One region of the Burkholderia sp. 22313 genome, then DNA from elsewhere that is predicted to be linked to it. Evidence: predicted binding sites of a transcription regulator. Region 1 holds the regulator's gene; each other region holds the start of a gene.
The links. Region 1 encodes FNR, which switches genes on or off when oxygen is low (the NO sensors DNR and NnrR bind a similar motif). Its sites were predicted from a motif close to TTGATNNNNATCAA; they were not measured.
Positions count from the first base shown of each region.

Region 2: a site for FNR is predicted at 3,858-3,871, ahead of ACTJKF_RS02540 (universal stress protein). Genes of this name have one in related genera too.
Region 3: a site for FNR is predicted at 2,416-2,429, ahead of ACTJKF_RS02665 (MBL fold metallo-hydrolase RNA specificity domain-containing protein). Genes of this name have one in related genera too.

Region 1 is NZ_JBQEON010000035.1:27,546-34,741, forward strand. Features, by position in the region: gene ACTJKF_RS24990 (aldo/keto reductase) at 1-186, opposite strand, end outside; gene ACTJKF_RS24995 (hypothetical protein) at 325-531, shown strand; gene ACTJKF_RS25000 (LysE/ArgO family amino acid transporter) at 541-1,161, opposite strand; gene ACTJKF_RS25005 (LysR family transcriptional regulator ArgP) at 1,267-2,160, shown strand; gene fnr (fumarate/nitrate reduction transcriptional regulator Fnr) at 2,213-2,959, opposite strand; gene ACTJKF_RS25015 (universal stress protein) at 3,126-3,599, opposite strand; gene ACTJKF_RS25020 (DUF3005 domain-containing protein) at 4,035-4,445, opposite strand; gene ACTJKF_RS25025 (hypothetical protein) at 4,725-4,958, shown strand; gene epsC (serine O-acetyltransferase EpsC) at 5,102-6,022, shown strand; gene ACTJKF_RS25035 (SDR family oxidoreductase) at 6,056-6,859, opposite strand; gene folE (GTP cyclohydrolase I FolE) at 6,859-7,196, opposite strand, start outside.
Region 2 is NZ_JBQEON010000002.1:181,165-188,360, forward strand. Features, by position in the region: gene ACTJKF_RS02510 (H-NS histone family protein) at 1-221, shown strand, start outside; gene ACTJKF_RS02515 (hypothetical protein) at 466-651, shown strand; gene ACTJKF_RS02520 (helicase) at 907-1,221, opposite strand; gene ACTJKF_RS02525 (hypothetical protein) at 1,432-1,620, shown strand; gene ACTJKF_RS02530 (MFS transporter) at 1,924-3,294, opposite strand; gene ACTJKF_RS02535 (hypothetical protein) at 3,470-3,820, shown strand; gene ACTJKF_RS02540 (universal stress protein) at 3,950-4,420, shown strand; gene ACTJKF_RS02545 (DUF1488 domain-containing protein) at 4,541-4,816, shown strand; gene ACTJKF_RS02550 (Hsp20/alpha crystallin family protein) at 4,995-5,429, shown strand; gene ACTJKF_RS02555 (BON domain-containing protein) at 5,733-6,383, shown strand; gene ACTJKF_RS02560 (hypothetical protein) at 6,439-6,678, shown strand; gene ACTJKF_RS02565 (SulP family inorganic anion transporter) at 6,757-7,196, opposite strand, start outside.
Region 3 is NZ_JBQEON010000002.1:204,117-211,312, reverse strand. Features, by position in the region: gene pobA (4-hydroxybenzoate 3-monooxygenase) at 1-730, shown strand, start outside; partial or broken gene ACTJKF_RS02675 (efflux transporter outer membrane subunit) at 1,075-1,797, shown strand; gene ACTJKF_RS02670 (hypothetical protein) at 1,836-2,285, opposite strand; gene ACTJKF_RS02665 (MBL fold metallo-hydrolase RNA specificity domain-containing protein) at 2,560-3,963, shown strand; gene ACTJKF_RS02660 (zinc-dependent alcohol dehydrogenase family protein) at 4,051-5,091, opposite strand; gene ACTJKF_RS02655 (bifunctional enoyl-CoA hydratase/phosphate acetyltransferase) at 5,088-6,119, opposite strand; gene ACTJKF_RS02650 (PHA/PHB synthase family protein) at 6,116-7,196, opposite strand, start outside.

The DNA of each region.
Region 1 (7,196 bases):
GCCGTGGTTGCCGGGCGCCCAGGCCGAGTAGACGTCGGCCGTGTCGATGAAGTTGATGCCGGTGTCGGCGAGCGCGTCGAGCAGCGCAAACGATGCGTTCTCGTCGACGGTCCAGCCGAAGACGTTGCCGCCGAAGGCGAGCGGTGAAACCTGGATGTCCGACGTGCCGAGGGTGCGTAGTGTCATGTTGCTCTCCGATATCTGCGAGATGAAGGGATCGAACGACAGGATGGGCCGGAATGAATGCGACGGGACGGCGGACGGGCGAAGCACGTGCGCCGTTGTCGCGGGACGCTGAAACATTCTCGCCCATCGGCTGGAATCGTGCAGCGGGCACACAGCCGCGAATGCGGCGAAATGGCGGCGGATAGCGGATGCATCGTCCGTTATCGAATGATTCGTGCTGTCGGATTGGATGCGGAGCCGAATTTTGCGATGCCGGTGCGCGAGGGGACGCGAATGGAAGCGCCGGCGATTCCGGCGCCGGAACGAAAAACGGGCGGCATGCTGCCGCCCGTGATCGATCGGTGACGCAACGCGTTATCGCAACTGCACGGCCGCCAGAAACAGCACCATGCTGCCGATCGCGCCATCCAGCACGCGCCACGCAACGGCCTTGCGGAACCACGGCGCGAGCAGTCGCGCACCGTATCCGAGCCCGAGGAACCACACGACGCTGACCGACATCGCGCCGATCGCGAACGCGACGCGTGTGCCTTCCGGCTCGCGTGCGCCGGCCGTGCCGATCAGCAGGAACGTATCGAGATACACGTGCGGGTTGAGCCACGTGAACGCGAGCGTCATCAGCACGATCGCGGCCGCACTTTGCGGCGGCGGTGCGACCGTGTCGCCACGCACGTCGAGCGTGTCGTGCCCCGGCTTGAACGCGCGGCGCAGCGCATTGATGCCGAACCATGCGAGATACGCGAGGCCGACGTACAGCACCACGTGGACGAAGGTCGGATAGCGCTCGACGAGTACCGATGCGCCGCCGACGCCGGCGCCGATCAGGATCATGTCGGACAGCGCGCACAGCAGCACGATCTTGCCGACATGCGCGCGCATGATGCCTTGCCGGAGCACGAACGCGTTCTGCGCGCCGATGGTGACGATGAGCGATCCGCACAGGGCGGCGCCGTGGGAAAAAGCGATCCAGTTCATGATGGGAGACGAGAAGCAGTAGACGGGTGAATCGGTTAGCGCTAGTCTGCGGGCAGCCATGACATAAGAGAAGCTAATTCACCTAATGCGGATTAAGGAAATCTAATGCTCGACTACGCGTTGCTCGACGCCCTCGCAGCCGTGATCCGGCACGGCTCGTTCGAACGGGCGGCCAAGGAGCTGAACGTCACGCCGTCGGCGGTATCGCAACGCGTGAAGCTGCTGGAGGAGCGCGTCGGCAGTGTGCTCGTCAAGCGCGGCCAGCCGTGCGTCGCGACGACGTCGGGCGCGCTGCTGTGCCGCCATACGGAGCGCGTGCAGCTGCTCGAGGCCGAGCTGGGCGGCCGGATGCCCGCATTGCCGGGCCAGATCGCGAGTGCGTGGCCGACGTTGCGCGTGGCCGTCAACGATGACAGCGTCGCGACCTGGTTCATCGACGCGGTCGGGCCGTTCTGCACCGAGCGCGAGACCCTGCTCGACCTCGTGATCGACGACCAGGACTACACGGCCGCGCGCATTCGCGACGGCAGCGTGCAGGGCGCGGTGACCGCGCAGGCCGAGCCGATCCAGGGATGCCGGTCGACGCGGCTCGGGCGCATCCGCTATCGCGCGGTGTGTTCGCCGGCGTTTTACGCGCGCTATTTCAGCGCGGGCATCACGCGCGATGCGCTGCGCCGCGCGCCGTGCGTCATGTTCAACCCGAAGGACGGTTTGCAGGCGCGTTTCATCCGGCGCGTGACGCGCGCGGATCTCGATCCGCCGCAACACTGGATCCCGCACGTCGCGGGCTATCTGCGCGCATGCGAAACGGGGCTGGGATGGGGGATGTGCCCGGACCGGATGGTCGATCGCCAACTGGCGGCGGGCGAGCTCGTCGACATGTCGCGCGGGCGGACCGTCGACATCGAGCTTTACTGGCAGAGCTGGCGCCTGTCGATCGGCTGGCTCGACGATTTCAGCGTGGCGCTCAAGGCGCGCGCGGCGCTGTTCCTCGACTGATCGGGGCGGAAGGCGCCGTAGAGGCGGGCGTGGCGGGTGGCGGCGCGCGGGGTCAGACGTGGTGCAGGCCGTCGAAGTCGACGATCTGCACGAGGCGGCCCTGCATTTCGATCAGGCCGCGCTTCTGGAACTTCGACAACGTGCGGCTGACCGTTTCGAGCGTCATGCCGAGATAGCTGCCGATGTCTTCGCGCGTCATCCGCAGGTTGAATTCCGACGGCGAGTAGCCGCGCTTCAGGTAACGCGACGACACGTCGAGCAGGAATGCGGCGACCCGTTCTTCCGCGTTCAGCGAACCGAGCAGCATGGTTTGCGACGTTTCGCGCACGATCTGCTCGCTCATCAGCTTGTGCATGCGCAGCTGCATCGTGCCGGCCTCCGAACACAGCGACTTGAGCGCGCTGTACGGAATCACGCAGACGGAGCTGTCTTCCAGCGCGACCGCGGTGCGCGGGTGCGTGTCGTCGCAGATGCCGTCGAGGCCGAGCGCTTCGCCCGCGAGGTGGAGGCCCGTGACCTGCTCGCGGCCGTCGTGGCGCGTGGCGACGGTTTTCAGCGAACCCGAGCGCACCGCGTACAGGTTGTCGAACATGTCGCCTTCGCGGAACAGCGCTTCGCCGCGCTTGACCGGGCGCGCCGCGCAGATGACCGATTCGAGGCGGCTGAGTGCTTCGGGCGCGAGGCCCTGCGGCATGCACAGGTGCCGCATGGCGCACGACGAGCAGTGCGGGGCCTGGCGGGAGGCCCAGCTGCCTGCATGGGGCTGGGCGGCGGGACGTGTGGCGACGGGCGTCAGCATGATCGTTTACTCCGGCGTTGAATCGACGAAATCATTGTCCCACCGCAAGTTGCGGCTGTCGGGTGACAAAACGTCGCGACCGTGCGCGCATGCCGCGTGGCGTCGCAGCGGCAGGCGTGCATGCGCGCAGTTTGCCTGCGCGGCTGCAACGCGCGCGCCGGCCCGCTCAGCCTTCCTGCTCGTCTTCGTCCGTGTGCGCGGCGGCCGGGATCAGCAGCACCGGCAGCGTCGCATGCCGCACGCACTGTTCGGCGATGCTGCCGAGCACGAGGCGGCGGAACCCGCGACGGCCGTGCGTGCCGAGCACCAGCAGATCGGCGCCGAACGCCTTCGCGCCGTCGAGGATCAGCGTCGATACGTCGTTGAGCGACGACGCCTCGTTCATCTGCGTTTCGCCCTTCACGCCGGCAGCCTGCATCCGCTTCGTGAAATCCGCCGCGAGCGCGGTGCCCTGCGCGATGAGCTGGTCGCGCAGCACGGACGGATCGTAGCCCGGCACGTTGTAATAGATCGCGGCGTTCTCGACGACGTAGAACGGTTGCAGTTCGGCACCGTGCTGCTTCGCGAGCGCGAGTGCGGCATCGAACGCGTGGCGGGACGTGTCGCTGCCGTCGATGGCAACCAGAATGCGCTTGTACATAGTGTCTCCGAGTGGCGGGTTGAGCGGAAGTCGGCGCAATGGCCGAACGGGCCGTGCGTTGCTGCGAGGCAGGGTAAACCAACGGCCGGGACTTTGCAGCGACGTCGCGGTCATCGCGATCGTCGCGCCGCGGCGGCGGGGCCGGCGTACCGCGATGGCGGCCCATGCGCGCGCCGCATGCTGCACTGCGTGATGCGCGCGGCGAAGCGCGAAGCGCATCGTGACCGCAGCCGCCGCGCGGACGATGAATCGCGACGCCTGCTCGCGCGAAGACAGCACGTGAGCGCCGTGCGGACACGCCATCGTCACTGAATACGGTTGCGCGGGCATCGTGTGACGGCAAGCCGCGAAAGGCCGGCACCTCGATCCGCCACCGTCGATCGCCGGTCGCGCTTCGATTCGCCAATCGAACGATCGATTCAAACGGCGCGCACGCTACCTCGGCACCGCCGTCAGTTCGATCACCCGTTCCGGCCGGCGTCCGTGACCGGGCCAGTACGTGCTGCCGTACATGCGATGAACGGGGCCGAACGCGGCGTCGGCGGCCTGCGACGGCGCGGCGAAGCCCTTCTCGATCACCGCGTAGCCAGCCCGCAGCGCGAAGGCCGGATGGTTGCCGCCCGGCCGGCTGTCGAACCCGGCGAAGCCGTCGCCGGCTTCCGGCATCGCGTTGACGAGCGATGCGTTGCTGCGCGTGATCTGGTCGGGCGAGAAGGCGCGGCCGCTCGCGAGACGTGCCGCCTCGCGATGCTTGCCGTCGGTGTCGACGGTGCTGTCGAGCGTGTCGTCGTTGTCGAGTTCGACGCTGCGCGGATGCGCGATGTGTGCTTGAGCGGACGTTTCCATCACGGCTCTCCTGGCGGCGAGGCGCTCCGGATCGAAGCAAATCCCGTTCCGGGCACGACGGGAAAACGGCGCGCGGGCGATCGCCGGGCTCGCATGGCGCGCGCTGATTTGTCCTGATTTATTTCAGCTAGAACACCCGTTTTCTACAGAGTATGATTCTTTTCCTGCGAAGCGGCGACAGGGGATGCAGTCTCGCCGCCTCTGCCCGCACCGGGGGCCACGTAGCACCCTTAAAGACGGGTAGTGAACAACAAACAAGGGACTAGAGGTGGCGGATTCATGCAAGCGAATACTGCGTTCACGCACCGCGGCTATCTGTTGAATTGCGCGCCCGCGCGCGCCAGTGACGGTTCGTTCAAACCTTACGTCGTGATCTCCCGATCGAGCGACGGGGAACTCGTCGCGAACCGTTTCTTTCCGATCGAGCTCCAGTTCAACGACGAAGGCGCCGCGATCGCGCATGCGCGCGACTGGGCCGTGCGCTGGATCGACGCGAGCAGCATCACGATCTGACCCGGTCGCGCGTCAGCAGCGTCGGCCGCCCGGCCGCCCCCCCCCCCCCGGCATGCCGCTGCCGGACGAAAACGCGGTAATCTTGTGGAACCCGTCACTTTATTAGCGGCCGTGCGTTCCAGCGCGGCTGCCTGCATTGTCATATGTCGACATCACCCGCCCGTCAGTGGGGCCTCGAAGAAATCGTTGCCGGCTTGCGCGAATCGCGCGAGGAACGCCATCGCACGCGCCATCCGCGCGGCATCCGTGAACTGCCGTCGCGCGACGCGATCTGCAAGATCGTCACGGGCCTGCGCGCGTCGATGTTTCCGACGCACTATGGCGCGCCGGATCTGACCGACGAAAGCGTCGATTACTACGTCGGCCACACGCTCGAAAGCACGTTGCGGATCCTGTCCGAACAGATTCGCCGCGCGCTGCCGTTCCTGCCCGAGCATGCGGACACGCCGTTCGCGGAGCTCGACGAACGCGCGTTCGAGATCGCGCGCGAGTTCGGCCGGCAGTTGCCGTCGGTTCGCGCGCTGCTGGTCAGCGACATCCAGGCCGCGTATGCGGGCGATCCGGCCGCGCAGCACATCACCGAGATCCTGCTGTGCTATCCCGGCGTGCTCGCGATGATGCACCATCGGCTCGCGCATGCCTTGCACCGGCTCGGCGTGCCGCTGCTCGCGCGCTTCATCAATGAAATCGCGCACTCGGCCACCGGCATCGACATCCACCCGGGCGCGCAGATCGGCCCGAGCTTCTTCATCGACCACGGCACCGGTGTCGTGATCGGCGAAACCGCGATCATCGGCGAGCGCGTGCGCGTGTACCAGGCCGTGACGCTCGGCGCGAAGAGCTTCCCGGCCGACGGCGAAGGCGCGCTGGTCAAGGGCAATGCGCGGCATCCGATCGTCGAGGACGACGTGGTGATCTACGCGGGCGCGACGATTCTCGGCCGCGTGACGATCGGGCGCGGCTCGGTGATTGGCGGCAACGTGTGGCTCACGCACAGCGTGCCGGCCGGCACGAGCGTCGCGCAGGGCAAGGTCCGCGAAGGCGGCAGCGCCGAGAAGCCGTAACGGCGGCGCGCGAACGGCGCCGGCGCGCTGAAGTCAGTGCTTGGCGCCTGGCGACCGATGCTTGTACAGCACGTCCTGGTCGACACGAATCAGGTTCTGCCCCGCATCGACGACGAAATCCACGCCGTTGTAGGCACTCCCCGTCAGCAGCAGGATTGCGCTCGCGACATCGCCGGGGCCGGCGATGCGCGCGAGCGGCGTCGATGCGCGGCTCGCGTGCTCGAAGTCGGCCTGCGTCTGGTCGTCGCTCGGCAGCATCAGCCCAGGGAACACCGCATTCACGCGCAGCACGGGCGACGACGACAGCGCGAGCATCTGCGTGAGATTGCCGAGCGCGGCTTTCGCGACCGTGTAGCTGAAATGGTCGCGGTGGAAGTTTTCCTTGATCTTCTGGTCGACTACGTTGACGACGACGCCCTGCGCGCCGGCCGCGCGGGCCCGTTCGTGGAACGCGCGCGTGAGCAGGATCGGCGCACGGCAGTTGACGGCCCAGGCCTGGTCGAACGCCGCGAGGTCGAAGCTCGGGAAGTGGTCCTGCCAGAACACCGACGCGTTGTTGACCAGCACGTCGAGGCGGCCGAAGTGCGCATACACCTGGTCGATCAGCGCGGTGATTTGCGCGGCATCCGACAGGTCGGCCTGCAGCGCGACCGAATCGTGCCCGCGTTCGGCGATCGTGCGGGCCGCCGCCTGTGCGGCATCGGCCGAGCGGTCGTAGTGGACCGCGGTGCGATAGCCGTGCGCGGCGAAATACTCGGCGAACGCGCGCCCGGCCCGGCGCGCGGCGCCGGTCACGAGCACGACCGGCGCGTTCGCCGCTTGCTTCGTAGACTGCATTACGTATTCGTCAGGTTGACTGAAGAAGGATTCGCGACGATCGACAGGAATTCGCGCCGCGTCGACGGATCGGTGCGGAACGTGCCGAGCATGCGCGACGTGACCATCTCGACGCCCGGCTTGTGCACGCCGCGCGTCGAGATGCACTGGTGCGCGGCTTCGAGGATCACGCCGACGCCTTTCGGCTGCAACACGTCGAACAGCGTGTCGGCGATCTGCACGGTCATCTTTTCCTGGATCTGCAGGCGCTTCGCGAATGCGTCGACGAGACGCGCGAGCTTCGAGATGCCGACGACGCGATGGTTCGGCAGATACGCGACGTGCGCGCGGCCGATGA
Region 2 (7,196 bases), on a different contig from region 1:
TTGCCGACGTGCGGGAGAAGGTAGAAGCGTACGGCCTCACCGAACAGGACGTGTTCGGCCGCAAACGCGCTTCGCGCGCGAATGGTGGCGCTGCGGCGAAGAGCGCAGGCGTTCCGAAATACCGCGATCCGAAGACGGGTGCGACCTGGACCGGAAAGGGGCGCGCTCCGGCATGGATCGCAAAGACACGGAATCGCGATCGCTTCCTGATCGAGCCGTGAACGAAGTTGAAAGTCGAGCATGGTGTCGCCGACATTACCCGACGGGAAATACCAGGCCACGTGTCGTGAGCGGACAATCTTTGCCGCCACGGCGCACGGGCATGGCGATGTATTTCCGCACGCTGAGATGGTGGTAAAGGCGGGATGGGCGACGTTTACCCGAGACGGCGTTGAAGTATGGAATTGCAGCGCACGCTATGCCGCTGCGCACTTCGACGTTCAGTCCGCGTAGGAGAATCCGCGAATGAGCGAGCTGGTTCAGATTGCGCCGGGCGTTGTTTTTTCATCCGATGTGCTTGGCGCCGAGTGGGTGCACAAATATCGGCCGGGCGACGGGGAGGCAGCGTCTGCCGACCATCTGAGCCGGTCGGTAAAGGAATGCCGACCGGAAGTTCACGTGAGCATGCCGGGCCAGTTGTCGTTGTTATAAACGTATGCCAATCGGCCCGACTGCTGGAACGTCGGCTAATCTTTCTTGTCGCAATAGCGCGATCGTTACACGAAACTCTGCCCTGTACTCATTCGAGTCCACGGCAGTTCCCCCGGTTACATCACTGCTCGATTCGATTCAGTCCGACCCGCGGTTCCAGCTCGACGCATGTGTATTCGAAAGCGTGCGCTGGATAGTCGAACCCGGCTGCGGAACAGGAGCAAGTCTCCCGTCGGCTGCCGTTTCGACCACCTTTTACGCGTCTTTCAGCCAGGGCATTTCCACGGGCGACACGACCAGTTGCCGGAACTCGCGTTTCAGATCGAAGATGAACCCGACCAGGATCATGGAGTCGGCGTAAGGAATCGGAAAGACATGCGGGTTTTCCGGAGTACGCAGCGGGCGCTCGGGTGTTTCCGCTGTCGCCGCGGCGTTCTCGCGAATGCTTTCCAGTTCGTCGGCCATCGCCACGCCACCGACTTTCAGCACACGGCTGCGCAGGTCGCTCAAGGGCTCGATGCGGGTAGCGTCTTCGTGGTATTCGGGCACTTCGTATACGAACCAGGACATTTTCGTCTCCTGTGAGAAGGGGCGCCATTCTAACGCTACGCGAGGATTCACCGGAAATCGACCATGTGGTGCGATGGCCGCGGTCGCTGTAGGAGAGGTGAGGGTGGAGATTCGCGTCGCGGGCCGCGTCATCGCAGCGACATTTTTCTCGCGTAAATCTATCGCACCTCGCCAGTCGGCGGGGTACCGTTTTCTCGAGGAATACCGACCATGGCGGCAAAGCGCCTTCGCATCAACATGATTACCCGTCGCCAGTCGACGTTCGATGGCCGGCATCTCGACACCGAGGCGGCACGCCGTTCCGACGCGCTCGCGCAGGACGCGACGCCTGCTCATCTGAAAGGGACGCAGGGCGCCGAGGCTGAATGGCTGCCGCGCGTGAAGGTCAGCGAGCGATAAAACCCGGTCACGCCGGGCGAACCGCTGCGCGACAGCGGCGATCTCACCGTCCGGTCGCGCTCCCGATTTCGATCCATGTGAAACGCGCCCGCCGGCCGGCGAGCGCCGAATCACGAGCGGCGCGGCACGCCTGTCGCGCCTCGTCGCCAGACCGGTTCCGGACTGTGCGGCGCGGTGTTCTGCGTCGCCCGGCGCCGTCTCACGGCGCGGCCCCGCGTGTCTGCTGACCCAAGGGGGCTCGATGCGCCCGCGACGCCATGGGATCGTGGCTGCCGTCGTCGCCAGCCTGAGCTGGCGAATGCGTCAAGTCAACGGCGGCGCGTGCCCATGATCCCCCAAACCCCGGGCGTCGTCGTATTCCCGCGAAATATCCTTGTTCGTATAGTCCCCGAGCTTCGATGCGGCGATCACGCTCAGCACCGCACACACCAGCACGTACGCCGCGATCGCATACCCCGAGTGATAGTAGGCAAACAGCGCCGTTGCGATCAGCGGTGCCGGGCCACCGGCAATGACCGAAGCGAGCTGATAACCCATCGACGCGCCGCTATACCGCAACCGCCCGGTGAATGACTCGGCAATCAAGGCAGCCTGCGGTCCATACATCATCGAATGCGGGACCAGCGACAACACGATGGCCGCGAAGATCCACACCGGATTCCGGCTATCGACCATCGCGAAGTAGACGAATCCGAATACGCCGACGGCCGCCGCACCGATCACGTACATCCTCCGCCGCCCGATCAGATCCGACACGTGCCCGAACAGCGGAATGGTGAAGAACTCGACCACGGATGCGACCAGCACCGCCGCCAGCAGCAGTTCGCGCGTGACGCCCAGCGCCGTGATCCCGTAAGTGAACACGAACGCCGTATAGATATAGAACGGCGCCTGTTCGGCCATCCGCGCAAATGCCGACAGCACGATATCCCTCGGCTGCTTGCGCAGCACTTCGAGCATCGGCGTCTTCTCGATCCGGCGCTCGGCCAGCAGCTTCGCGAAGATCGGCGTCTCGAGAATATTCAGGCGGATATAGAGCCCGATCGCCACCAGCACGATGCTGAGGAAAAACGGCACGCGCCAGCCCCACGCGAGGAAAGCGCTCCCGGAAAACCAGCTCATGGCCAGCACGGCAAGGTTGGCGAGGAACAATCCCGCGGGTACGCCGAATTGCGGCCACGACGCGACGAAACCGCGATGCGTATTGGTGCGGGCCCACTCCATCGACATCAGGACCGAGCCGCCCCATTCGCCCCCCACGCCGACGCCCTGGATGAAGCGCAGTACCGTGAGGATGACGGCGCCCCAGATGCCGATCGTGGCGTAGGTCGGAACGAAGGCCACGGCGAACGTGGCGAGCCCCATCAGCAACAGGGTCACGATCAGTGTGGCCTTGCGTCCGATGCGGTCGCCGTAATGGCCGAAGATCGCCGCGCCGACCGGCCGTGCGACAAAGCCGACGGCATAGATCAGGAACGCCTGCAGCGTGCCGACGAGTGGATGGGATTGCGGGAAATACAGCTTTGCGAAGACCAGGCCGGTGACCGTGCTGTAGAGGAAGAAGTCATACCATTCGATGGTGGTGCCAATCGTGCTGGCGATGACGGCGCGGCGCAACTGGCGCCGGGCTTCCTCGTCGGAGAGGGGCGTGGCCGCGGATTGCATGGCAGCCATTTTGATATCTCCCGAAAAAGGGCGATAGAGAAATAAACCTTACGCCCCGCGACAGGTTCAGGCAAGCGCTAGCTGCGGATGGCCGGCACAGCATCAGGAGCCATTTATTCTGCGATCCTGATATATCAACATATGATATTTGATTGACAATCGCGGCGGTAACGATGGGGTTGGCATGATGTTCGAACTCAACGCACGAAAATGCCGAACTGGAATGTCGCGGAACGCTCGACGACCGTGTCTGATGCCGTCACGGCTTGCGCTGTCGCGTTCACTGTCGACGACGGCTGTCGTTCCGTCCATGCCGATGAGACGGATCGTCGCGCGCGAAGGTTACGTCGCCGCGTTCGCGATCGATGTGCGCATGCGGCGCTATCCGGCCGGCACCGCTCGCAGGTTTCCGTCGAGCGAGAGGGGCGTCGAAGATGCGCGCATCTTTCTTTCGTGGGATCGAGGTGAAAGGCCCCCCGCGCTCACCGGAAACGCAGACGCAGCCGGTTGGCACCCGCTCATTCCGCGTCTCTAGTCCCGGCTCATGCGCATCTCCTTGCGGTTTCAAACCATTGACCTCGGTCAACGCCCGTTTCCGGCGAGCGCTGATGATGAAAGCACATCCGAACGTCACCGGCGCGTCGGTTCATCCAGCGAGGTCGGTATGTACACGAACATCATGGTCGCCGTCGACGGCAGTCCTTCATCGAATCTGGCACTCGACGAAGGCCTGAAGATCGCTCGATCGTGCGGCGCCCGCCTGTTCGCCGTTTTCGTGGTCGACAAATCCGTTCTGTTTGCGTACGGCGGCCGCCAGGAGCCGGACGAGTTGCTCGAAGAGATCCGGCACTATGGCAAGACGATCCTGCGAAGCGCTGACCGGACGATCTCGCGCGCCAGGGTGAACGGCGAGACAGAGATTGTCGAAACTGACATCGGCGAGGATGTCGTGGCGCGGCTGCGGCGCTATGTCGACGATCGTTCGATCGATCTGGCCGCGATCGGTACACACGGACGTCGCGGTGTCCGGCGAATGCTCCTCGGCAGCATCGCCGAACGGTTCCTGCGCGAATCAAGTTGCCCGGTTCTTCTGGTGCGCGACGAAGGCCGCACACCCGCAGCCGTGGCAGCCTAGCTACCGCCGCAGCGCGAAGACGGGCGGTGGAAATAAACGTGCTGGATACCGGCCTATACAGGCGACGTGCCGAGCGCCTATTCGTTCTCGGTCAATGGTCTACTTGAGCAGGAAACCATCATGCAGATATCGTTTCCTTCCGAACAACCGGGCTATTGCGGGCTCGATCCAGCGCTGAGCTTTCCTGCACTCGTCGAGGGTCGTCGTGTGCGATGCGCGATCACCGCAGAGGCGCTGGAAGATCACTTCCGCGCGGCATCTCCCCGCGAGCAGGATCTCGTCGACGCCTTTGCGCGCCACCGTCCCGCTATCGAGCGCGCGGCACGCTGCCTGCTCGAGGAAGTCGGCGGGCGGCCGATCCTGCTTCATAGCGGCTATTTCCGGTTCTGTACGTAAGCAGCCATCGCCTTTGACCCGCATCAAGCGCGTACCGGTGCGGGAAGGTACGCTGGACTTCTAAAGATCATTCGTCCCGTGCGCGGCATCCGGAGCCGTGCCATCCGATCTCCATTGCGGCCCATGCTGTCGGGACGAGGGCGTTGGCCGCATGCCATCTGTATGAGGAGTGCGAATCATGAGCAACGTGACGCGTTACGATCCGTTTTCGATCGAGCCCGTGTCCGACCTGTTTCAGGGGCTGTTCAGGCCGCTGCGCGGCATGGCGCTGGCAGAGCAGCCGGATCTGGCTTCGATGAAGATCGACGTGACGGAAAGTGACGACGCCTACAAGGTCAACGCGGAACTGCCCGGCGTCGCGAAGGAGGACATCGACATCGAAGTCAAGGGCGGAACCGTATCGATCAATGCAAAGATCGAACGCAAAAACGAGCAGAAGGACGGCGAGCGGGTAATTCGGCGCGAACGCTACAGCGGTGCGGTCAGTCGATCGTTTTCGCTTTCCGCGGAAATCGACGAGGCGAACGCAACGGCGACGTATCTGGATGGTGTGTTGTCGCTGACATTGCCGAAGAAGGCGCCGGTCGGACAGAAGAAGCTGACGATCAGCTGATCGGACGACGGGCAACGGGCGATGCAGGCACGCATCGCCCATCGGGAGGATTCGGCGCGCGGAGCGATCCGCGCGCCGTCTCATTGGAGCGGCTGCAGGTTCGCTCATGCGCCGGTCCGATAGCCGACCGTCTGTGCGAGACCTGCGGCGACGCCGGTTGACCTCCGTCAAGCGGCGTATCGGCCGGCCGCACGGCACGGCGCGAGGCATCCGTTGACCTGCATCAGCGATCCGGGGCCGCGTGTGTGCAAATCTGGCTGCATGCGGCGAACAAGCGCGCCGTGGCGCACAGGAGAGCAGACGATGAAAACCGACAAGCAGTTGAAGCAGGACGTTCAGGATGAACTGGAATCCGACCCGTCGATCGATGCGACACGCATCGGTGTCGAGGTGGCCGACCGGATCGTGACGCTGTCGGGTCATCCGCCGAGCTATGCGGAGAAGCTGGCGATCGAGCGCGCGGCGAATCGGGTGGCCGGTGTCAAGGCACTCGTCGTCGACATGAGCGTGCATTTGCCGGACGACGACGTGCACACCGACGAGGACGTCGCGAAGGCGGTGCGTTCGGTCCTGCACTGGACGGTCGGTCTGCACGACGACGCGGTCAAGGTGCAGGTCGAGCGCGGCTGGATCACGCTGTCCGGCAAGGTCGACTGGGCGTACCAGAGCCACCTGGCCGTGCGCGCGATCTCGCAGATGCGCAGCGTGACGGGCGTGACCGACCACATCGCAGTACAGGGAACGGTCGGTTCGGATGACATCGGCGGCAACATCAAGCGCGCGATCATGCGTCACGCCGAGCGCGAAGCGAAGCACATCGCGATCGACGTGCACGACGGCACGGTGCGGCTGTCCGGCAAGGTCGGCTCGTTCTCCGAACGCAAGGCCGTGCGCGGTGCCGCGTGGTCCGCGCGAGGCGTGCGTGCCGTCGTCGACGACCTGGTGGTCGAGTGAATCCCGCCGGCGGCTGGCGGATATGCGGCCCGCGGAGATCCAGGAGGGCAGTCAGATGACACTTTCGGGCGAACTTCACGAAGCGAACTGGTCGGTCGCGATCGAGACGATCGCGGCCGAACCGGGCGGCTTCCGCTGCCGGATCCACGTCACCCTAGAGTCGCCGGATGGCGTTTGCGAGCGCACCTTCGAGCACAGCAGGATCCATGCGACCGAGCGCGACGCCGCAGTCGACGGGTTGCGAGCCGGAATGACGTGGATCGAGATGAGAAGGTCGAACACCTTCACCGTCTGAGCCACCGGGCGCGGCGACGACGGCGTCGGGCTCGTCGCGCGATGCGGCGACCACCGCACCGATTCGTGCGCCGCGCCGCTACCTCTTCTTGTGCGAGACGCGCCGGCGCGTGGCACGCTTTCGTTTGCAGGCGTGGGTATGTCGGCCCGGGCGCCGAACGTGAGAGGCAACGGCATCGGTCACGGTCGGAAAGAAACTGCCGGGCCCGAACACGTCGAACAGGCCGTATGCGCGCAGGCGATCCTTCACCGGCCCCTTCATTTCCGCGAAATTCACCGCGATGCCTCGCTCATCGAGCTCCTCGTGCAGCGCCACGAGCCGATCCGCGGCGCTGATGTCAATGTCGGTGACCGGCTCGGCAGCGACCACGATTCGCGTGACCGGTCCCGCCGATCGCGCGATCGCCGCGCGCAGATGCTCGCAGAAAATCTCGACGTTCGCATAGAAGAGCGGGGCATCCCAGCGGAACAGCACGAGTCCGGGCACTTGCGCCGCGTCCGGATGCCGCGCGATGTCGT
Region 3 (7,196 bases), on a different contig from region 1:
CGATTACGTTGCGGGCTGCGATGGCTTCCATGGCGTTTCACGCAAGACAATCCCGGCGGAAGTGCTCACGCATTACGAGCGCGTCTATCCGTTTGGCTGGCTCGGCATGCTTTCCGATACCCCGCCTGTCAATCACGAACTGATCTACGCGCATCACGAGCGCGGCTTTGTGCTCTGCAGCCAGCGTTCGACGACGCGCAGCCGTTACTACCTGCAAGTGCCGTTGACCGAGAAAGTCGAAGACTGGTCCGACGAACGCTTCTGGGAAGAGTTGAAAACGCGCCTGCCGCAGGATGTGGCGGAGAAGGTCGTCACAGGTCCGTCGCTCGAGAAGAGCATTGCGCCGCTGCGCAGCTACGTGGTTGAACCAATGCAGTACGGCAAGCTGTTTCTCGTGGGCGATGCGGCGCATATCGTGCCGCCGACCGGCGCGAAGGGCTTGAATCTCGCGGCAAGCGACGTAAGCACGCTGTATCGGATCCTGATTCGCGTGTATCGCGACGGCCGTACCGATCTACTGGAAAGGTATTCGCAAATCGCGCTGCGCCGTGTGTGGAAGGCAGAGCGTTTCTCGTGGTTCATGACGAACCTCCTGCATGAGTTCCCGGAGCGCGACGCGTTCGACAAGCGCATGCAGCGTACCGACTACGACTACTACACGACTTCCGAAGCCGGACTCAAGACGATCGCGGAAAACTACGTTGGTTTGCCGTATGAGCCGATTGAATGAAGCAGCTGTGATGCCCGCCTGATTTGCACTCTCCCGCCATGAAGAGGTATCTCGGGGTACGCCACCGGTGTTCCCGAGATCCTGCATCCGTCTTTTCACAAGACGAATTTCTTCCGCACTTTCAGGGCCAATCTATCAGACAAATATTTCTGATTATCAAATTTTACATAATGCGTATGATCGAATTTTTTCGTTGTAGGAGCAAAGTTATAATGTCGTGTTCTGGCTATTTACAGATGTCGTGTTTTTGACTGCTGGCATGCTGGACGGCTCGTTGAGCGAGCGCGGAGCCGACCATGCAGCCAGCCGGATTGGTGACACTGACGATGCGAGAGCTTGATCGACTCGAGGCGACGCTGCCTGCGCTCGCCCGGAAACGCGCACAGGCCGACGACCTGCTCGCGCTGCTGGCCGGCCGCTACCCGGTCGACTGGCAGACGCCGGACCTGTCGCTCGACGGCATCGAACTGCCCGCCAGCCTGCCCGATACGGCGCCGTCGTCGCTGGTGCGCCGGCGGCCCGACATCCTGGAGGCGGAAGCCCGGTTGCACGTGGCCAGCGCGCAGGTCGGCGTCGCGACGGCCGCGCTCTACCCGAACCTCACGCTGTCCGCATCGGGTGGATTCGACAGCCTCGTCGCCGGCAAGCTGTTCGCGCCGGCCGGCCGCGCGTGGAGCGTCGGCGCCGGGCTCACCGCGCCGCTGTTTCATGGCGGCACGCTGCTGAACCAGCGCCGTGCCGCGCAGGATGCGTACGACGAGGCCGATGCGACTTATCGGCAGGTCGTGCTGTCGGCGTTCTCGCAAGTGGCCGACACGTTGCGCGCGCTCGCCAACGATGCGGCGGCGCTCGACGCGCAGGCCCGCGCGCTGGCCGCGGCCCGCGAAGCGCTGAAGCTGACGCAGGCCGGCTACGACGCAGGGATCGCCGGCTACGTCCCGTTGCTGGTCGCCGACGTGCAATACCATCAGGCGCGGATTGCGTGGCTGCAGGCTGTCGCGCAGCGGCTGCAGGACACCGTCGCGTTCTATGTCGCGCTCGGCGGCGGCTGGGGTGACGCAGGCTGACAGGCGGGGCGCACGGCATCCCGCCTTCATTCGACCCTTCAGCCCGTATGCGCGGCGACGTCGGGACGCTGCCACGGCGGCAACTCCGCCCAGCCGAGCGGACCATAGACGGTGCCGCCCGCGGCCTCGATCGTCTCGACGAACGCGGCGAGCGTCGCCCCGGCCGGCACGGCCAGCGTCATCGCATCGATGAAATCCTCGCTGCGCAGCCACGGCGCGGCGCCGTGGTTGATCTGCTGGACGCTCCAGGCGTGCCCGTGCCGCCCGGCCTCGGGCGGCAACAGGCTCGGCGCGTCGAACGCAACCCTGAGCAACTGCGCGCGCGAATCGCTGTACGGCGGTTTCGCGGCGCTCTGGTACGGCACGTCCGCCCAGCGCTCGCCGCATTGCTCGTCGAGCGGCAAGCAGGTAAACCACGCCCAGGGCGAGCGGACGAAACACAGCCGGTAAAGGGGCCCGGCACCATCGAGATTGGCGATCAACGTCATGATGGATTCATCCCGAAAGACGCGTGATACCGACACGCGGCACACGTGCGGCATGCGCGGATAACGGGGCCACGACACGGCACCGCATGCGCGCACGGAATCACTATCCTGCCGCCGCCGAGGCCGAGGCTTGATCGTCGTCAAACCGGGCGCCGTCCGGGAATTTCGTCCGGCGCGCGAGGCGATCCCGCAATTCCTGATTTCGGTCAACCGCCGCGCGCGCGTTCGGGATGTAATCGACGTACTGCTCCGTCGACTCTGCGCGAGGCGATCCATGAAACTGACTTTTCTCGGTGCGACCGAAACCGTGACCGGCTCGAAGTATCTGGTCGAGCATGGCAGCCGGCGCGTCCTCGTCGATTGCGGCCTGTTCCAGGGGACGAAGAACCTGCGGCTGCGCAACTGGCACCCGCTGCCGCTCGCGCCCGACACGCTCGACGCGGTCGTGCTCACGCACGCGCATATCGATCACACCGGCTACCTTCCGGTGCTGGTGCGCGACGGATTCCGCGGGCCGGTGTACTGCACGGCGGGCACCGCCGAACTCTGCGACATCATGCTGCGCGACAGCGCGCGGCTGCAGGAAGAGGAAGCGGACTTCGCGAACCGGCACGGTTACTCGAAGCATCATCCGGCGCAACCGCTTTACACGCTGGACGACGCGCAGCGCGCGCTGCACCTGCTGAAGCCTGTCGCGTTCGACGATTGCACTACGCTGGCGGGTGGCTTGACGTTCCGACTGCTGCCGGCCGGGCATATCCTCGGGGCGGCGAGCGTCGTGATGCACTGGGATCACAAGGTGCTCGCGTTCTCCGGCGACCTCGGCCGGTATCACGACCCGATCATGCAACCGCCGCGGCCGCCCGCGCATGCGGACTACCTGGTGGTTGAATCGACGTACGGCGACCGGCTGCACCCGGCGTCCGATCCCGAGAACGAACTGGCCGCGATGTTCGACCAGACCTTCGCGCGCGGCGGGGTCGTCGTGATGCCCTGCTTCACCGTCGGCCGAGCACAGGAAATCCTGCACTACATCGCGCGGTTGAAGGCGTCCGGCCGCATGGCGCGCGTCCCGGTGTTCCTCGACAGCCCGATGGCGACGGACGTGACCGAAATCTATCGCCATCATCTCTTCGAACACCGGCTGAGCGCGTCCGAAGCGAACGCGCTCGGCCACGCGGCGACGATGATCCGGTCGGTCGACCAGTCGAAGGCGATTGCCGAACATCATGGCCCGATGGTCATCATCGCCGGCAGCGGAATGGCGACCGGCGGACGCGTGCTGCATCACCTGAGCCGCTACGCGCCCGACGCGCGCAACACGATCGCGCTGGTCGGCTACCAGGCCGTCGGCACGCGCGGTGCGGCGCTGGCCGCACACGAGCCGACGCTGAAGATTCACGGCGAGTACGTCCGCGTGCGCGCGCAGGTCGAGTCGATCACGGCGCTGTCGGCCCATGCCGACTACGAAGAGGTTCTCAAGTGGCTCGGCACGATGCCGTGTGCGCCCGTGCGGACCTTCATCACGCATGGCGAACCCGCCGCGGCGGATGCATTGCGCCGGCGTATTTCCGAGACCCTGCATTGGCCGTGCGAAGTGCCGACTTACGCGCAGTGCATCGATCTGGACGAAGTCGAGGCCGGCGGCACGCAGGAGCCTGCCGCGCTTTCGACCTGACCGACCTGACGGCGCTGCCGGCGAAAGCGCCGGTCGCGCGTGGCGGGACGCAGATGTTCGCGGCTCCCGTCACGCGCGACCGCATCATCAGCCGACTTCGATGATCACCTTCAGCGCATGGGTCTGCGCGGCGCGCCCGAACGTGTCGTACGCGCCTTCCACGTCGTCGAGCGAGAACCGGTGCGTGATCAGGCGCTTCGGATCGAGACGCCCGGCGCGCACGGTCTTCAGCAGCATCGGCGTGCTCACCGTGTCGACGAGCCGTGTCGTGATCGAGATGTTGCGATCCCACAGTTTCTCGAGGTGCAGGTCGGCCTTGACGCCATGTACGCCGATGTTCGCGACCACGCCGCCCGGTGCGACGAGCGCCGTGCACATCTCGAACGTCGCCGGAATGCCGACCGCTTCGATCGCGCAATCCACGCCGACGCCGTCGGTCAGCTTCATCACTTCCGCCACCGGGTCGCCGCTGCGGCCGTCGATGCAGTCGGTCGCGCCGAAGTGTCGGGCGATCTCGAGCCGGTTGCCGTCCGGGTCGATCATGATGATCCGCGCCGGCGAATAGAACTGCGCGGTCAGCAACGCGGCCAGCCCGATCGGCCCCGCGCCGACGATGGCGACCGAGCATCCCGGCTGCACCTTGCCGTTCAGCACGCCGCATTCGAATCCGGTCGGCAGGATGTCGGACAGCATCACGAGCGCGTCCTCGTCCGCGCCCGGCGGAATCCGGTACAGGCTGGTCGGCGCATGCGGGATGCGCACGTACTCGGCCTGGGTGCCGTCGATCCGGTTGCCGAGAATCCAGCCACCGGTCGTGCAATGCGAATACAAGCCGCGGCGGCAGTACTCGCAGCGGCCGCACGACGAGATGCATGAAATCAGCACGTGATCGCCTGGCTTCAGCGAGTCGACCGCGGCGCCGGCCTGCTCGACGATGCCCACGCCTTCGTGGCCGAGAATGCGGCCGGGTTCGCACGTCGGCACGTCGCCCTTGAGGATGTGCAGATCGGTGCCGCAGATCGTCGTGCGCGTCACCCTGACGATCGCATCGGTCGGCGACTGCAATTCCGGTTTGGGCCGCTGTTCGAGCGCCTTGCGCCCGGGGCCGTGGTAAACGAGTGCTTTCATCGCTGTTCCTCCATCGAAAAGACGGCCTGTTGGCTGGCCAACGCCGGCGCATGCCGATCCTGCGCCAGCCATGCCGCGAGCGCGCAGGACGCGACCCGCACGGCAACGCTGTCGGCGCGGCTCGTCAGTACGATCGGCACGCGCGCGCCCACGACGATGCCTGCGTTCGCGGCACCGCCCAGGTATTCGAGTTGCTTCGCGAGCATGTTGCCCGCTTCGAGATCGGGAACCACCAGGATGTCGGCGCGGCCGGCAACCGGCGAATCGATCCCCTTGTCGCGCGCGGCCCGCTGCGATATCGCGTTGTCGAACGCGAGCGGGCCGTCGACGATCGCCCCGGTGATCTGCCCGCGCTCCGCCATCTTCGCCAAGGCCGCCGCGTCGAGCGTCGAACGCATTGCCGGATTGACCGTCTCGACCGCGCACAGCACCGCCACGCGCGGGCAGGCAACGCCCAGCGCATGGGCGACGTCGATCGCGTTCTGCGTGATGGCCGCCTTCTGCGCAAGATCCGGTGCGATGTTGACTGCCGCGTCGGTCAGGATGAACGGCCTCGGATACGCAGGCGTTTCGATCAGGAAACAATGCGACATGCGCTTGTCCGTGCGCAGCCCCGATTCCGCGGCGACGACCGCGCCCATCAGCTCGTCCGTATGCAGGCTGCCCTTCATCAGCGCGCCGGCGCGGCCGGACGCCGCGAGTTCCACCGCGCGTGCCGCTGCCGCATGGCTGTGCGGCACGTCGTCGATCGTCCACGTCGCCAGATCGACGCCCGCCTCGTGCGCCACGCGCAGCACCTTCGCGCGCGGTGCGACGATCAACGGCTCGATCGATGCGCCCAGCGGCGACGTGTTGATCGCAGCAAGCGCGACGAGGCTGGCCGTATCGCATGGATGCACGACGGCGACGGTGAGCGGTGGCGCGCTGCGTGCACGTGCGATCAGCTCGGGGAGTGTGCCGTCCGCCCGCGGCAGCAGTCCGGGCAGGCGCGCGCCGCCCGGCGGATCTCGCTGCAGGTGGTCGTTCATGTCGTGAGCACGTAGGTACCGGGTGCCGCGGCGAAACCGGCGGCCGGCACACGTGCCGGCACGTCGCCCGACGAATGCGCGTGCAGCCAGTCGCGCCAGCACGTCCACCACGATCCGTCGACCACCGGCGTTTCGCTCACGAAGTCGTGCCGGCTGCGGTAAGGCGCGCCGGGCTCGCGCGTCGCGCAGCGATAGTGGCGCCCGGAATGGCCGGGCTCGGACACGATGCCGGCATTGTGGCCGCCGGACGCCAGCACGAAGGTCAGCGCGTGGTGCGTGAGCAGGTGGAGCGTGTACACGGAACGCCAGGGCGACACGTGATCGCGCTCGGTCCCGACCACGAACGTCGGCACGTCGATATCCGACAGCGCGACCGGCCGCCCGTCGACGCAGTAGCGGCCCGCCGCGAGATCGTTGTCGAGAAAGAGCCGTGTCAGGTATTCCGTGTGCATCCGATACGGCATGCGCGTGGTGTCCGCATTCCACGACATCAGGTCGTTCGCCTTCGTGCGCTTGCCGAGCAGGTATTCGCTCATCATCCGCGACCAGATCAGGTCGCGCGCGTTCAGCATCTGGAATGCGGCAGACATCTGCGCGCCGTCGAGGTAACCCTGCCGCCACATCAGTGCATCGAGCGCGGACAGTTCGCTGGCGTCGATGAAGAGACCCAGTTCACCGGGTTCGCTGAAATCGGTCTGGGCCGCCAGCAACGTGACGGATCGCAATGCCTCGTGTTGACGGCCGTCGCGCGCGAGCGCCGCCGCACCGATCGTCAGCAGCGTGCCGCCGAGGCAATAGCCGACCGCATGAACGGCTTCGCCGCAAATCGACCGGACCGCGTCGAGCGCCGCCATGCAGCCGTCGCGCAGATAATCGTCGAGGCCGAGCGCGCGTGCCTCCGCGCCCGGATTGCGCCACGACACGGCGAACACCGTGTAGCCGGCATCGACGAGGAAGCGGATCAGCGAATCGTGCGGCTGCAGGTCGAGGATGTAGTACTTCATGATCCACGACGGCACGATCACGATCGGCTCGCGTGCCACGTCGGCCGTCGTCGGGTCGTATTGCAGCAACTCG